DNA from 2 places in the Leifsonia sp. ZF2019 genome. Region 1 is predicted to be linked to the other one. Evidence: predicted binding sites of a transcription regulator. Region 1 holds the regulator's gene; the other holds the start of a gene.
The links. Region 1 encodes HrcA, which represses chaperone genes, less so after heat shock. Its sites were predicted from a motif close to TTNGCACTCGNNNNNNNCGAGTGCNAA; they were not measured.
Positions count from the first base shown of each region.

Region 2: the regulator HrcA is predicted to act here: its motif matches at 4,530-4,556, upstream of groL (chaperonin GroEL).

Region 1 is NZ_CP065037.1:2,120,653-2,128,535, forward strand. Features, by position in the region: gene IT072_RS10425 (dihydrofolate reductase family protein) at 1-152, opposite strand, end outside; gene IT072_RS10430 (DUF1990 family protein) at 295-942, shown strand; gene hemW (radical SAM family heme chaperone HemW) at 942-2,171, shown strand; gene IT072_RS10440 (DUF4870 domain-containing protein) at 2,181-2,561, opposite strand; gene IT072_RS10445 (DUF4870 domain-containing protein) at 2,669-3,202, opposite strand; gene hrcA (heat-inducible transcriptional repressor HrcA) at 3,358-4,377, shown strand; gene dnaJ (molecular chaperone DnaJ) at 4,411-5,523, shown strand; gene IT072_RS10460 (16S rRNA (uracil(1498)-N(3))-methyltransferase) at 5,528-6,256, shown strand; gene IT072_RS10465 (histidine triad nucleotide-binding protein) at 6,302-6,664, shown strand; gene IT072_RS10470 (PhoH family protein) at 6,672-7,745, shown strand; gene ybeY (rRNA maturation RNase YbeY) at 7,753-7,883, shown strand, end outside.
Region 2 is NZ_CP065037.1:3,055,133-3,063,015, reverse strand. Features, by position in the region: gene IT072_RS15095 (dihydrolipoamide acetyltransferase family protein) at 1-819, shown strand, start outside; gene IT072_RS15090 (hypothetical protein) at 829-972, shown strand; gene IT072_RS15085 (DMT family transporter) at 1,004-1,954, shown strand; gene IT072_RS15080 (nitroreductase family protein) at 1,979-2,530, opposite strand; gene msrB (peptide-methionine (R)-S-oxide reductase MsrB) at 2,527-2,931, opposite strand; gene IT072_RS15070 (DUF3263 domain-containing protein) at 3,113-3,406, shown strand; gene IT072_RS15065 (LytR C-terminal domain-containing protein) at 3,429-3,983, shown strand; gene IT072_RS15060 (cold-shock protein) at 4,169-4,372, shown strand; gene groL (chaperonin GroEL) at 4,600-6,219, shown strand; gene IT072_RS15050 (hypothetical protein) at 6,403-7,485, shown strand; gene IT072_RS15045 (hypothetical protein) at 7,489-7,883, shown strand, end outside.

The sequences.
Region 1 (7,883 bases):
ACGTCGTCGTCGGAGTCGGCGCCGTGGTCGCGGTCGTAGTCCTGCTGCCATCCGCCGTACGGGAATCCGCGTTCGTCGTCCTCCGTCGACCCTCCCGGCGCCTGGATGACGCCGTCCAGGGTGACGAACTCCTGCACCACGATGCTGCTCATGCCGATCCTCCTCGATGGTCGCCGATGGCGCGAAGGCGCCGTCGTGCGCCCAGTGTCGTCCCGGTCGTCGCGGCCCGCCAGCCTTCGTGACGATTCCCGTCCCGGTTCGCGCTCGCGCGCGGATTGGCGGAGGATAGTCTCCATGCGTCGTTCCACCTTCACCGACCAGCCCGTCACGTATGGCGCCGTCGGTGGAACGCAGGCCCCCGACCTGCTCTACTACCCGCCGAAGGGCTACCGTCCGCTGCAGAAGAAGGTGCGCCTCGGCTCGGGCGACGAGCGGTTCGACGCCGCCGTGTCCGCGCTGATGACGTGGGGCGTGCAGCGCGGGAGCGGCATCCAGATCACCGAGGTGAGCGAAGGGACCGGCGTCCAGTACGAGGGCATCGAATACGCGGAGGACGGCACCCCGAAGGGGATGCGCGAGCACCGCGCCGAAGAGGACGTCTTCGCCGACGACGGATCGCCGTACATCCGCAACGGCATGACGGCCGTGCTGAAGGTGCCGTTCGGGCCGTTCACGGTCTCGGCGCCGATCCGGGTCGTCTACGTGGTCGACGAGCCGTTCGTGAAGGGGTTCGCCTACGGCACACTGCGCGGGCATCCCGAGAGCGGCGAGGAGGCCTTCCTGGTCGAGCAGCGCGAGGACGGCACGGTGTGGTTCATCGTGAAGTCGCTGTCGCGTCCGTCCAACGGCTTCTACCGTCTCGTGTCGCCCGTGCTCCGGTTCATGCAGGGCCGCATCACGACGAAGTACCTGCGCGCGCTGCTCCCCGCGCGGTCCGTCTGATGCCGAGCGCACTGCCGCTGGGCGATCCGGCCCCGGCCGACGGCCTGCTGCCCGCGTCCGCCCGGCGCGGCGTCGGCGATCGGGACTTCGGCGTCTACCTGCACGTGCCGTTCTGCCGCGTGCGCTGCGGCTACTGCGACTTCAACACCTACACCGCCACGGAGCTGCGCGGGGTGCGCCAGTCGGACTACGCCGGCCACGCGGTCGCCGAGATCGCCTTCGCGGCCCGTGCGCTCGAGGCGAGCGGCCTGCCCGCCCGCCCGGTCTCGACCGTCTTCCTCGGGGGAGGGACGCCCACCCTGCTCCCGCCGGACGATCTCGGCGCGATGCTCGGTGCCGTGCGCGACGCCTGGGGGCTCGCACCGGGGGCGGAGGTCACGACCGAGGCGAACCCCGACTCCGTGGACGGGTCCGATCTGCGCCGGCTGGCCGACGCCGGCTTCACCCGCGTCTCGTTCGGGATGCAGTCCGCGGTCCCGCACGTGCTCGCGACCCTCGAGCGGACCCATGACCCCGAGCGGATCCCGCTCGTGGTGCAGTGGGCGCGGGAGGCCGGCCTGCAGGTGAGCCTCGACCTCATCTACGGCACGCCGGGGGAATCGCTCTCCGACTGGGAGCGGAGTCTCGAGACGGCGCTCGCGTGCGCACCCGACCACCTCTCGGCGTACTCCCTGATCGTCGAGCCGGGCACCAAGCTGGCCCGCCAGATCACGAGCGGCCAGGTGCCCCAGCCGGACGAGGACCTCCAGGCCGACATGTACGAGCTGGCGGACGCGCGGCTCGCCGCCGGCGGCTACGGCTGGTACGAGGTGAGCAACTGGGCGCGCGACGACGACCACCGGTCCCGTCACAACCTCTCGTACTGGCTCGGCCACGACTGGTGGGGCATCGGGCCCGGCGCACACAGCCATGTCGGCGGCGTCCGGTGGTGGAACGTCAAGCATCCCGCCGCATACGCGCAGCGCGTGCTCGCGGGAGAGTCGCCCGCGGCCGGACGTGAGACGCTCGACGACGAGACGCGCCGGGTGGAGCGGGTTCTGCTGCTGACGCGCATCCGGGAAGGGCTCCGCACGGCGGAGCTCTCCGCCGAGGGGCGCCGGGAGATCGCCGGGCTGATCGCCGACGGACTCGTCGACGGAAAAGCCGCCCTCGCCGGGTCGGTGACGCTGACCCTGCGAGGACGGCTGCTGGCGGACGCCGTCGTCAGACGGCTGCTCGCCGAGGAGTGATCGGGAGCCTCAGCTCACGAACTTGATGGCGATCGGGTAGGTGTAGTACTGACCCTGGTTCGCCTTGAGGGCGGCGATGATGCTGAAGACGATGTTCACGACCCAGACGGCCGCCCACAGGATGAGGCCGATGCCGACGACGGTCAGGATGCCGCTCACGACATACGCGATGAGGACGGTGAGCTGGAAGTTCAGCGCGGTCGCGGTGTGCGAGCGGACGAACGGGCCGCGGTCCTTCAGGACGAGGTAGCCGATGAGCGCGGGGATCCAGTTGAAGAGGATTCCGCCGACGTGGACCAGGGTGGCCCAGAGCTTCTCGTCGGAGGGGCTCAGCTGCTGAGAAGCGCCTCCGTACGGCTGCTGGGGCGGCGGTGGGGGCGTTGCGGACATGGTGTCTCCTTGCAAGGAGCCCGGGGGTCCCGGGCTGATCGACGGACGAATACCACCACAGCCTAGGGCCGGAGGCCCGAGTCTGAGAAGACGCCGTGAGCGATTCGCTACTTGATGAAGCGGAAGTTCACCGGGTAGCGGTAGGAGCCCCCGCTGTTCACCTTGACGAAGCCGAGGATCGAGAACACGAGGTTCAGGATGTAGAGCGCCCAGGGGATGAGGAGGCCGAACAGCAGCCAGCCCACGCCGGTGAAGGCGAGGATGATGCCGATGATCTGCGACGCCACCCAGACGATGATCCAGGTGATCTGCCAGTTGAGCGCCTCCTTGGCCTCGACGTCGGCCTTCTGTCCGCGGTCTTTGAAGACGAGCCAGATGATGAGCGACGGGAGGAACCAGAGGATGCCGCCGAGGTGGGCGAACGACGCCCACTGCTTGTCCTGTGCGGCGTCGAGAGGCGCACCGGGCGCGGCGTACGGCTGCTGCGGGGCTCCCGCCGGCTGCGCGCCGTAGGGCTGCTGCGAGCCGTACGGCTGCTGGGGCACTCCGGGCGGAGGGCCGGCCGGCTGCTGCGGCGGCACCGGCGGCTGCTGGGGAGGGACGCCGCCCTCGGGGTTCTGCGGCTGCGTGGGATCGGACATGGTGTTGCCCTTTCGTGATCGGATGCGGACGACGCCGACCCGGTGCGGCTAACGTACAGCCGCGCGTCCGCGTGGACAATGATCCGACCGTGTCTTTCGCGGGATATGATTAGCACTCAAGAACGCTGAGTGCTAAGAGCAGACGGGAGGGTGCCATGGTCTCCGAGCGCAGTCTCGAGGTCCTGCGGGTGATCGTCCAGGACTATGTGGCCTCCCGCGAGCCCGTCGGATCGAAGAGCATCGTCGAACGGCACTCGTTCGGCGTCTCGGCTGCGACCATCCGCAACGACATGGCCCTGCTCGAAGAGGAGGAGCTGATCGCGGCCCCGCACACCTCGTCGGGTCGCGTGCCCACCGACAAGGGCTACCGGCTGTTCGTCGACCACCTCTCCGAGATGCGCCCGTTGACGCAGGCGCAGCGTACGGCGATCGAGACCTTCCTGGGCGAGTCGATCGACCTGGACGACGTGCTCGCCCGCACGGTGCGCCTGCTGTCCCAGCTGACCAACCAGGTCGCGCTGGTGCAGTACCCCTCCGTGTCGCGCTCCCGCATCCGGCACATCGAGCTGGTGTCGCTCGCTCCGCACAGACTCCTGAGCGTGCTCATCACCGACTCCGGGGCGGTGGAGCAGCGCGTCATCGAGCTCGGCAGCGAGCTCGACGACGCCGAGATCGCCGAGATCCGGGGCGCCATCAACGGCGCCGCCGCCGGGCTCTCGCTTCCCGATGCGGCCGCCCGGCTGCGCGAGCTGCCTGGCGCCCTCGCGGAGCGGACGCGCGAGCTCGTCGCGCCGGTCGCGAGCGCCCTGCTCGACCAGATCGCGGCGAATCGTCAGGAGCGGCTCGTGATGGCCGGGGCCGCCAACCTCGTCCGCACCGAGACCGACTTCCCGGGCACCATCACCCCGGTGCTGGAGGCGATCGAGGAGCAGGTGGTGTTGCTGCGGCTGTTCGACGAGATGGCGCTCGACCAGCACGGCGTCGCCGTCAGCATCGGGCGCGAGAACGCCGTCCGCGGCCTCAGTGAGGCCTCCATCCTGTCGAGCGGCTACAGCGCCTCCGGCTCCGACGTGGCCAGGATCGGCCTGGTCGGGCCGCTCCGCATGGACTACTCGGGCAACATGGCCGCCGTCCGCGCGGTCGCCCGCTACCTCTCCCGCCTCCTCGGCGACTAGAACACACGACAAACGAGAAGGAACGCACCTTACGTGGCCGACCACTACGAAGTCCTCGGCGTTGAGCGCAACGCCACCCCCGACGAGATCAAGAAGGCGTACCGCCGGCTCGCGCGCGAGCTGCACCCGGACGTGAACCCCAGCTCGGAGGCGCAGGAGCGCTTCAAGCTCGTCACGCACGCGTACGACGTGCTGAGCGACCCGCAGCAGCGCCAGCAGTACGACCTCGGCGGCTCGTCCGGCTTCGGCGGTGGCGGCCAGGGCGATTTCGCGGGGTTCGGCGACATCTTCGAGACGTTCTTCGGTGGCGGAGGCGGTGCCCAGCGCGGCCCGCGGTCCAGGCGCGAGCGCGGGCAGGACGCTCTGCTGCGCGTGGAGGTCGACCTCGACGAGGTCGTCTTCGGCACGCACCGCGACCTCGAGGTCGACACCGCGGTGGTCTGCGAGACCTGCAACGGCTCGTGCTGCCAGCCGGGCACCGCGCCGGTGACCTGCGACATCTGCCACGGCACCGGCAGCCTCCAGCGCTCCGTGCGCTCGCTGCTCGGCAATGTCATGACCTCGACGCCGTGCGGCACCTGCCGCGGCTACGGCACCGTGATCGCGACGCCGTGCGTGACGTGCCAGGGCCAGGGCCGCGTGCGCGCCCGCCGCACCGTCCCGGTGGACATCCCCGCCGGCGTCGACACCGGGTTGCGCCTGCAGATGCCGGGCAGCGGCGAGGCCGGTCCCGCCGGTGGCCCCAACGGGGACCTGTACCTCGAGATCAAGGTGAAGCACCACGACGTCTTCAGCCGCGACGGCGACGACCTCCTGTGCACGCTGGAGGTGTCCATGGTCGATGCGATCCTCGGCACCACGGCGACGATGAAGGCCCTCGACGGCGACATCCGCCTCGACCTCAAGGCCGGCACCCAGAGCGCTGACATCATCACCGTGAAGGATCGCGGCATCACCCACCTGCGTGGCAGCGGCCGCGGCGATCTGCGGGTGGGCATCCAGGTGGTCACGCCGACCAAGCTCGACCACAAGGAGAAGGAGCTCATCAAGAAGTTCGCGGCCACGCACCAGTCGGTGGAGCCGTCGCTCGCCCGCTTTCAGCAGGGGCTCTTCGCGAAGCTCCGCGACCGGTTCCTGAACCTCTGATCCGATGAGCTCGCTGTACCTCCGCGAAGACCTCGAGACGGCGGTGCCGGGCGCTCGGCTCACGCTCACCGGCCCCGAGGCGAAGCACGCCGCGACGGTGAACCGGACGCGCACGGGCCAGACCGTGCTGATCGGCAACGGCCGCGGCCTGCTCGCCTCGGGGGAGGTCGTCGTCGCCTCGAACACGGAGCTGACCATCGAGGTGGACGCCGTGGAGCGTATCGAGCCCTCGGCCCCGCGCATCACCCTCGTCCAGGCGCTGGCGAAAGGCGACCGCGACGAGCTCGCGATCCAGGCGGCGACCGAGCTGGGCGTCGACCGCGTCGTACCGTGGGCGGCGGCGCGCTCGGTGTCGCGCTGGGAGGGCGCGAAGGTCGCGAAGGGCCGCGAGCGCTGGTCGTCGATCGTGCGTGAGGCCTCGAAGCAGTCGATCCGGGCCTGGGTGCCCGAGGTGGGCGCGCTCGCGAGCACGGCGCAGGTCGCGGCGCTCGCCTCCGATGCCGACGTGCTCGTGCTGGAGCCGACCGGGGAGTCGGCGCTCACCGACCTGGCTCCCGGATCGCGCGAACTCGTGCTCGTGGTCGGTCCTGAGGGCGGGATCGCCCCCGCCGAGCTGGAGGCGCTGCGAGCGTCCGGCGCGCGCATCGTCCGACTCGGCGCCACCGTGTTGCGCACCTCCACCGCCGGACCCGCCGCCCTCGCGGTGCTGAACGCCGCTCTCGGACGCTGGTAGCGGACAGCGGCGGATGTGTCCCAGGGGACGAATAGGATGGACGGCATGGAAAGCGCACAGCCCTCGATCTTCTCGCGCATCATCGCGGGGGAGATCCCGGCCGACATCGTCTACGACGGCGAGCGCATCATCGCGTTCCGTGACATCGCGCCGAAGGCGCCGGTGCACCTGCTCGTCGTCCCCAAGACCGAGCAGTACCGCGACGTGACCGAGCTGGCGGCCGGCGATCCGGCCCTCCTGGCGGAGATGGTCGCGGTGGCCCAGCGGCTCGCCGCGGCGTCCGGCGGCGATTTCCGATTGGTCTTCAACACCGGGGCGGGTGCCGGCCAGACCGTGTTCCACGTCCACGCCCACGTACTGAGCGCCGGCCCCGGCGGGTCGCTCGAGGAAGGAAGTCTTGCCGACTAGCGAACCGATGCCCGAGGCGGGCGCCGCATCGAACGGGGCCGCCGAGGCGCGTCTGCACGTCGACGGCGTCCAGATGGTCCGGCTCCTCGGACCGCAGGACCGTCTGCTGACCACGCTGGAGCGGCAGTACCCCCTGGTGAGCGTGCACGTGCGTGGCAACGAGATCGGCCTGAGCGGCGACGCGGGCCAGGTGGACGCTGCGCGGCACCTCCTGGAGGAGCTGCTGGAGCTGGTGCGGAGCGGGCAGGACATCAGCCCCGCGGAGGTCACGACGTCGGCCAAGATCCTGAACGCGGATACGAGCGCGACGCTGACGGATGTGCTGGGCCAGGCCATTCTGAGCGCGCGCGGCAAGACCATCCGCCCGAAGACGCTCGGACAGAAGCAGTACGTCGACGCCATCGACAACAGCACCATCGTGTTCGGCATCGGCCCGGCGGGCACCGGCAAGACCTACCTCGCGATGGCGAAGGCGGTGCAGGCCCTCCAGCGCAAGGAGGTGAACCGCATCATCCTGACGCGTCCGGCGGTCGAGGCGGGCGAACGGCTGGGCTACCTGCCCGGCACGCTGACCGACAAGATCGACCCGTACCTGCGTCCGCTCTACGACGCCCTCAACGAGATGATGGACCCGGAGCTCGTGCCCAAGCTTCTCGCGGCGGGGACGATCGAGGTCGCGCCGCTGGCCTACATGCGCGGCCGCACACTGAACGACTCGTTCATCATCCTGGACGAGGCGCAGAACACCACGCCCGAGCAGATGAAGATGTTCCTCACCCGTCTCGGTTTCGGCTCGCGGATGGTCGTGACGGGCGACATCACGCAGATCGACCTCCCGAATGCGGCGAGCGGCCTCCGGCTCGTGACGCGCGTGCTCAAGGACGTCGACGACATCCACTTCGCCCGGCTGACCAGCGAGGACGTCGTGCGCCACACCCTCGTGGGCCGCATCGTCGACGCATACACCGAGTACGACGCGAAGCAGCAGGCCCGCCTGTACGAGCGTGAGAAGGCGGCGGAGTTCGCAGGCCGCGCCGAGCGCCGCGGCGCCGCCCGCGACCATCTCCCGAAGCGACGATAGGGCCGCCATGAGCATCGAGATCAACAACGAGTCCACGATCGAGGTGGACGAGGCGGCGCTCCAGCGCCTGGCCGCGTACGCCTTCGACATCATGCACGTTCACCCCGACGCCGAGCTCGCGATCGTTCTGGTGGACGA
Region 2 (7,883 bases), 930 kb from region 1:
GTCACCTCGGCCGCTCCGGCACCCGCACCTGCGCCGAGCGCGACATCGGTCGCCGCCGACGCAGCCGCCGACCCCCGCACCGGCCTCACCGTGCGCGCGACCGACCCGTTCTCCCGCTTCCGCCGCACGGTGGCCGAGACCATGTCGCGCAGCCGCTCCGAGATCCCGGAGGCCACGGTCTGGGTCGACGTCGACGTGACCGACCTCTGGAACGGCCGCCGCCGCCTCGTGGTCGACGGCCGGGCTCCGTCCCTCCTGTCGTTCGTCGCCCGGTTCGCCCTCGCCGCGCTCGCCCGCCGTCCCGAGCTGGCCGGACGCGTCACGGCCGACGGCGGCGGCCTCGAGACCTTCGAGGGCGTCAACCTCGGCGTCGCGGTCGACACCCCGCGCGGGCTCGTCGTCCCCGTCGTCCGCCGTGCCGACCTCCTCTCGGTGCGGCAGCTCGACACCGAGCTCGCCCGGCTGGCGCAGGCCGCTCGCGCCGGCTCGCTCGGCCCGGCGGAGCTGACCGGCTCCACCTTCACGATCAACAACTACGGCAGCCTCGGCGTCGATGGGAGCGCCGCGATCATCAACCACCCCGAGGTCGCCATCCTCGGGGTCGGCCGCATCCTCGAACGGCCGTGGGTGGTCGACGGGGCGATCGTGCCCCGCCGCATCGCCCAGCTGTCCCTCGTGTTCGACCACCGCGTGACGGACGGCGGTGTCGCGGCCGGGTTCCTGCGCGAGATCGCCGACGCCGTCGAGTCGCCGCTCGCCGTCCTGTCCGACGCGCCGCCGTCCGCCCCGCTGCCCTCGACGGCTCCCGCCCCGGAATAGGGTGAGGGAATGACCGACGACAAGAAGCAGACCGACGACATCGAGAACAGCGAGGACTACGACCTCTCGGAGGAGAAGCTCGTCGCCCCGGAGGAGAACATCCCGTGGCTCCCGCACCCGGGCCCGACGGACGGTGAAGCCCCCGCCCCCTGAGCCGCGCCGACGCGCAGCTAGTGTTGGGGGAGTGACTCCCCGTACCTTCCCCCTGTGGCTGGCGCTCGTCATCGCGATGATCTGCGGTGCCGGCGTGGCCCTCCAGTCCCGCATCAACGGGGAGCTCGGCCGCCGTCTCGACGACGGCTTCACCGCCGCCGCGATCTCGTTCGGCTCGGGCCTGATCATCCTGCTCGTCGCGCTGGCCGTCGCCCCCGCAGGCCGGCGCGGGCTCGGCCGCGTGCGTGCCGCGCTGCGCGGCGGCGAGCTGCGCTGGTGGTACGTGTGCGGCGGTGCGGCCGGTGCGTTCCTGGTCCTCTCCCAGGGGCTCGCCGCAGCGATGCTGGGAGTCGCGCTGTTCACCGTGTCGGTCGTCGCCGGTCAGACGGTCAGCGGCCTGGTGCTCGACCGCGTCGGTCTCGGCCCCGGCGGCCGTCGCCCGCTCACCCCGGCCCGGATCGCGGGCGCCGTCATCGCGCTGCTCGCGGTCACCTGGGCCGTCTCCGCCCAGTTCGGCGGCGGCGTCCCGGTCTGGATGATGCTCCTGCCGCTCATCGCCGGTCTCGGGATGGGGTGGCAGCAGGCCGTGAACGGTCAGGTGCGTGTGGTCGCCGAGAGCGCGCTGACCGCGACCTTCATCAACTTCCTGGTCGGCACCATCGTGCTCGTCGTGCTGATGCTCGTGCACTGGGCGCTCGCGGGACTGCCGGAGCCGCTCCCGACCGAGCCGTGGCTGTACGTCGGCGGAGCCATCGGCTGCGTCTTCATCGCCGGAGCCGCGCTGCTCGTCCGGATCACCGGCGTGCTGCTGCTGGGCCTCGCGACGGTGGCCGGCCAGTTGCTGACCGCCCTGCTGCTCGACCTGCTGGCGCCGACCTCGCGCGCCCCGGTGGCGTTCTCGACGATCGGCGGCACGCTGCTCGCCATCGTCGCCGTGGGTGTGGCGAGCATCCGCTGGGGCTCGCGTCGCGCCGCCGAGTGAGCGGGCACGACGCGAGCGGCGTCGTCAGTCGAGGACGCTGAGGTAGCGCTCGGCCGAGAGGGGTTTGCGGTGCCCCTCCTTGCTCCCCTCGGGGATGCCTCCCACGTAGAGCCAGCCCAGCAGGCGCTCGTTCCTGTCGAGGCCGTGCATTTTGTGCACCGCCTTGGCGCGGGTCTGGTGCCCGGTGCGCCAGATGACGCCCCAGCCGGCGTCGTGCAGCAGCAGGCTGAGGATGTGCGCGACGCCCGAAGCGACCGCGTCCTGCTCCCAGCCCGGCACCTTGCTGCTCTTCTTGCGGCTGGCCACGATCGCCAGGAGAAGAGGAGCGCGCAGCGGCTTGGTGGCGAGCTTCTCGGCCTCGTGGCCGTGGGCCTTCGCGTCCTTGGCGAACGCCTTGCCGAGCCGGAGCCGGGCGTCCCCGCGCAGTTCGATCACGCGCCACGGGTGCAGAGCGCTGTGGTCGGCGACCCGTCCCGCCGCGGCGACGAGCGTCAGCAGCTCCTCGTGCGTGGGAGCCGCGTCCGTGACGCGGGAGTAGGAGCGCCGCGCGCCGACGCGGGCGGGGAGGTCGCTCACGCGTCGTCCGCGGTGAAGTTCAGTGAGAGGGAGTTCATGCAGTAGCGGTCGCCGGTCGGCGTGCCGAACCCGTCGGGGAAGACGTGGCCGAGGTGCGATCCGCAGCTGGCGCAGCGGACCTCGGTGCGGACCATCCCGAGACTGTCGTCCTCGAGGAGCTGCACCGCCTCCGGCCGCACCGACTCGTAGAAGCTCGGCCAGCCGCAGCCGCTGTCGAACTTGGTGCCCGACTTGAACAGCTCCGCACCGCACGCGGCGCAGGTGTAGAGCCCGGCCCGGCTCTCGTCGAGCAGCTCACCGGTCCACGGGCGCTCGGTGCCGGCTTCGCGCAGCACCGAGTACTGCTCGGCGCTGAGCTCCTCGCGCCACTGGTCGTCGGTCTTCGAGACCTGGTAATCCATTGCGGTGCCTCCATGCGGGGTCGGGTGGTCTGACTACACCCTAAACGGGTGCGGGGCCGCGCCTGTTCCCTGTTTCAGACGCGACGTGCCGGGCCCAAACGGCCAACACACAGGACCGCCCGCCTAGGATGAGCGGCGACCGTTCAACGGAAGGCGACGGATCGAGGAAGGCGGCACGCACGTGGCCGAGGCGGCAGAGCACCACGGGTCGGAGCCCGAGCGCTCCGGGCTCGGTGAGCGCGACGCGGCCATCCTCGCCTTCGAGCGCCAGTGGTGGCGGCATGCCGGCGCCAAAGAGCAGGCCATCCGCGAGGAGTTCGGTCTGTCGGCGGCGCGGTACTATCAGCTCCTCGGAGCGCTGATCGACCGTCCGGCCGCCCTCACGCACGATCCGATGCTCGTCAAGCGACTGCTCCGGCTCCGCGAGACGAGGCAGGCCGCCCGCCGGACCAGGGCCCTCCCGTCCGACGACTGACCCCCGAGGAACCCACCCCACGATGGCAGACAAGCACCCCCGCGACCGTTTCGACGAGATCCCGGACGACATCCAGCGCGTCGGCGCGCACCGTGCCCCTCGTCCCCGTGGCCGCGGCTGGATCGCCTTCGGCTGGGCGGCGCTCGCCACGGTCGTGCTCGTCGGCGCCGGCATCTTCGGACTCTCGCTCGTGAACGGCGCCATCTCGTTCAACGGCTCCACGCCGAGCGGCTCGGCGACGGCCTCGGCGACCGAGACCTCCGCTCCGACCCAGACGGTGGTGCCGACGGTCGATCCGTCGCTCTCCGTCAACGTGCTGAACGGCACCGCCACCAGCGGCCTCGGTGCGAAGGTCCGCGACGTGCTCACCGCGGCGGGCTGGAAGGTCGGAGCGGTCGCGAACGCCGACATGACGAACCTCACGCAGACCGTGGTCTACTACGCCGACCCGACCAAGGAGGGCGCGGCCCTCGGCGTCGCGCAGTCGCTCCCCGGAGCGACCGTCCAGAACACTCAGGACTTCGCAGACACCGGAGCCGATCTGACCGTCGTGGTCGGCTCCGACTACGCCGGCTGACCTCCGCGGGGCGTCATCCGGGCGCGACACCCCCGGCGGATCCCTTTGTTTCCGGCGTGTTTAACTTTCGGCCGAATTCGTAACGGTTTCACAAAGAAGCTGGCAATTACCCGTATTCCCGGCATTAGTATCGGTCCAACGCGCGGCGCTGGACCGCGCTTGCGACACAGCAATGGGAGTAATGCATGGCGAACGGAACCGTGAAGTGGTTCAACGCTGAAAAGGGCTACGGATTCATCACCGTCGAAGGTGGGGGACAGGACGTTTTCGTTCATTACTCCGCAATTGACATGTCCGGGTACAAGGTCCTCGAGGAAGGCCAGCAGGTCGTCTTCGAGGTCGGTTCGGGGAACAAGGGTCCCCAGGCCGAGTCTGTGCGCCTGGCCTAGAACCCAGCGATTCGACGAGTGGAGCGCCGCCCCTCGGGGCGGCGCTCCCGTGTGCGCGGGGCATCGGCGCCCCGCGCACACTCGTCTCCGCCGACGGCCGGCGTCGCGGCCTCCCTCCCTCGTCTTGCACTCGACCGCCGCGAGTGCCAGAATCGCTTTAGCACTCCATCTGATCGAGTGCTAACAGACGGAATCTTTCGCAGACGTCCGGGAGGGACGAGAAACACATGGCAAAGATCATTGCTTTCGACGAGGACGCCCGCCGCGGCCTCGAGCGCGGCCTGAACATCCTGGCCGACACGGTCAAGGTGACCCTCGGCCCGCGTGGTCGCAACGTCGTCCTCGAGAAGAAGTGGGGCGCCCCGACGATCACCAACGATGGCGTGTCCATCGCCAAGGAGATCGAGCTCGACGACCCGTACGAGAAGATCGGCGCGGAGCTCGTCAAGGAGGTCGCCAAGAAGACCGACGACGTCGCCGGCGACGGAACCACCACCGCGACCGTGCTCGCCCAGGCGCTCGTCAAGGAAGGTCTGCGCAATGTCGCGGCCGGCGCCGACCCGATCACCCTCAAGCGCGGCATCGAGAAGGCCGTCGCCGCGGTGACCGAGGAGCTCATCACCAGCGCCAAGGAGGTCGAGTCCAAGGAGGAGATCGCCGCCACCGCGTCCATCTCGGCCGGCGACAGCACCATCGGCGAGATCATCGCCGAGGCGATCGACAAGGTCGGCAAGGAGGGCGTCGTCACCGTCGAGGAGTCGAACACCTTCGGCACCGAGCTCGAGCTGACCGAGGGCATGCGCTTCGACAAGGGCTTCCTGTCGCAGTACTTCGTGACCGACCAGGACCGCCAGGAGGCGGTCTTCGAGGACCCGTACATCCTCATCGCCAACCAGAAGATCTCCTCGATCAAGGACCTGCTCCCGATCGTCGACAAGGTCATCCAGGCCAACAAGCAGCTCCTCATCATCGCGGAGGACGTCGACGGCGAGGCGCTCGCGACCCTCATCGTCAACAAGATCCGCGGCATCTTCAAGTCCGTCGCCGTCAAGGCCCCGGGCTTCGGCGACCGCCGCAAGGCCATGCTGCAGGACATCGCGATCCTCACCGGCGGCCAGGTCATCTCCGAGGAGGTCGGCCTCAAGCTCGAGAACGTCACCCTCGACCTGCTCGGCCAGGCCCGCAAGGTCGTCATCACCAAGGACGAGACCACCATCGTCGAGGGTGCGGGCGACCCGGAGCAGATCGCCGGCCGCGTGGCTCAGATCCGCAACGAGATCGACGCCACCGACAGCGACTACGACCGTGAGAAGCTCCAGGAGCGCCTCGCGAAGCTCGCCGGCGGCGTGGCCGTCATCAAGGCGGGCGCGGCCACCGAGGTCGAGCTCAAGGAGCGCAAGCACCGCATCGAGGACGCCGTCCGCAACGCGAAGGCCGCCGTCGAGGAGGGCATCGTCGCCGGTGGTGGCGTCGCCCTCATCCAGGCCGGCAAGCTCGCCTTCGAGAAGCTGGAGCTCGTCGGTGACGAGGCCACCGGTGCCAACATCGTCAAGGTCGCCATCGAGGCGCCCCTGAAGCAGATCGCGATCAACGCGGGCCTCGAGGCCGGCGTCGTCGTCGAGAAGGTCCGCAACCTCCCCGTCGGCCACGGCCTCAACGCCGCGTCCGGCGAGTACGTGGACATGCTGGCCTCCGGCATCAACGACCCGGTGAAGGTGACCCGCTCGGCGCTGCAGAACGCCGCGTCGATCGCCGGCCTCTTCCTCACCACCGAGGCCGTCGTCGCCGACAAGCCGGAGAAGAACCCGGCTCCGGTCGGCGACCCGACCGGCGGCATGGACTTCTGAGTCCCACCGCCTCGAGTCCATCTCGTCGCTGACGAAGAGGGCGTCTCCCGCACGGGAGGCGCCCTCTTCGCGTTTCGATGCGACACCGTTACGCCAGGTGCGAGCGGGACGGCTCGACCGCTCGATAGTCTTCTGACATCGGGTGGTCCAGCCATATGCCGCTCGGGGAATGGGCGGGGATCGATGCGCAGAACACCAGCGCTCCTGACCGCTGCGGCGGTCGTCGCTGCGGCCGCACTCGCGTTGACGGGATGCACTCCCGGTGCGAAGGGGGAGTCGACGCCGTCGGCCACCGCGCGTCCGACCGGCACGTCGACGCCGATGGCGGTGACGACCCCGGCGCCCGCGTGCTCCGCGCTCGTCGACCCGAGCGAGGTGACCGCTCTCGTGGGCGGCACGGGCGAACCTCAGACGTTCGAGCATCTTCAGTCGGGAGGCGTCTTCAACTCAGCGTCCTGGGCGGCGCTCACCGCCAATGGCGCCGTCTGCGGGTGGGGCCAGAACGGGCTCATGGAGCTGACGGGAGACTTCGGGTCGCCCTCCGTGTCTGTCCAGCTCGCTCCGGGGCTCGAGAACGCCTGGAACGAGCTGGTCGAGCGGCACAAGCCGAGTGCGGGGAGCGCCTACGACGGCGCCGTCTCCCGCGGCGGTGCGTGCGAGGGCTCGTTCTGCTCCACCGACGTCCTCGTCGAGGGCGCCTGGCTGCGCGTGGCCGCCCGGGGCGCTGGGACGGCTGTCCGCGAATCCGGCTTCCACGATTTCGTCCAGCAGATCGTGACGCGCTATCGCGCTCTTCCCCGGCCGACGGTGCTCTCCGCGCATCCCCGTGATTGCGACGACGAGGCCCTCCTCTCGTCGGTGCGCGCGTCCTTCGGCGACGGCGTGCAGCGCGGCGACAAGGACGATGCGTTCGCCTTCGGGATCGGGTTGCAGCGCGCCGGCTACGCGACGTCCTGCCGGTTCGACGACGACGGAGGTGGATCGCGCATCCAGAGCGAAGTGACCGTGCTCGATCACGCGACCCCCGCCCTGATCGCCGCCTACCGCTCGGGAGTCGATCACCCGGGCGCGAAGGATGTGGACGTCTCGTCGCTCCCCGGGTCCGCATCGGGCCTGTTCGAGCCGACGGAGGACTCGGAGCGCACCATCGTCGACGTGCTCGACGAGGGGAGGTGGGTCGAGGTCGTGACGTATGAGACCGATGACTCGGCGAAGACGGTCGACCTCGCGAAAGCCCTTCTTGCGAGCGACTGGGTGCGGAAGTAGCCCATGTCCCTCCGCGTCGGTACAGCCGCCATCAGCGCCCTCGTTGTCGCTCTCGTCCTCAGCGGGTGCTCGCTCCTCGGCATCCCCGATCCGGGAGCCTCCGCCTCCCGCACGCCGACGCCCACCCCGGCCGCCGCGTTCGCGCTCGACTGCCCGGCTGTCGTCGACGATGCGGATCTCACCGCGTTCCTCGGCGCCGACGCGAAGCCGGTCACCGACGTCGCCGGGATCACCACCTCCGTCGCCGCTGCAGGCCCACTCGCACTGCCGGCGGTGGGAGGCTCCTCCTGCGGGTGGACGCACGGGAAGGACACCCTGACGGTCGAGGTGCTCCCGCACGCTGCGGACGGGTGGGGACAGCTCGCCGCCGAGCATCCCGATGTCGCCACGCCCGGCGC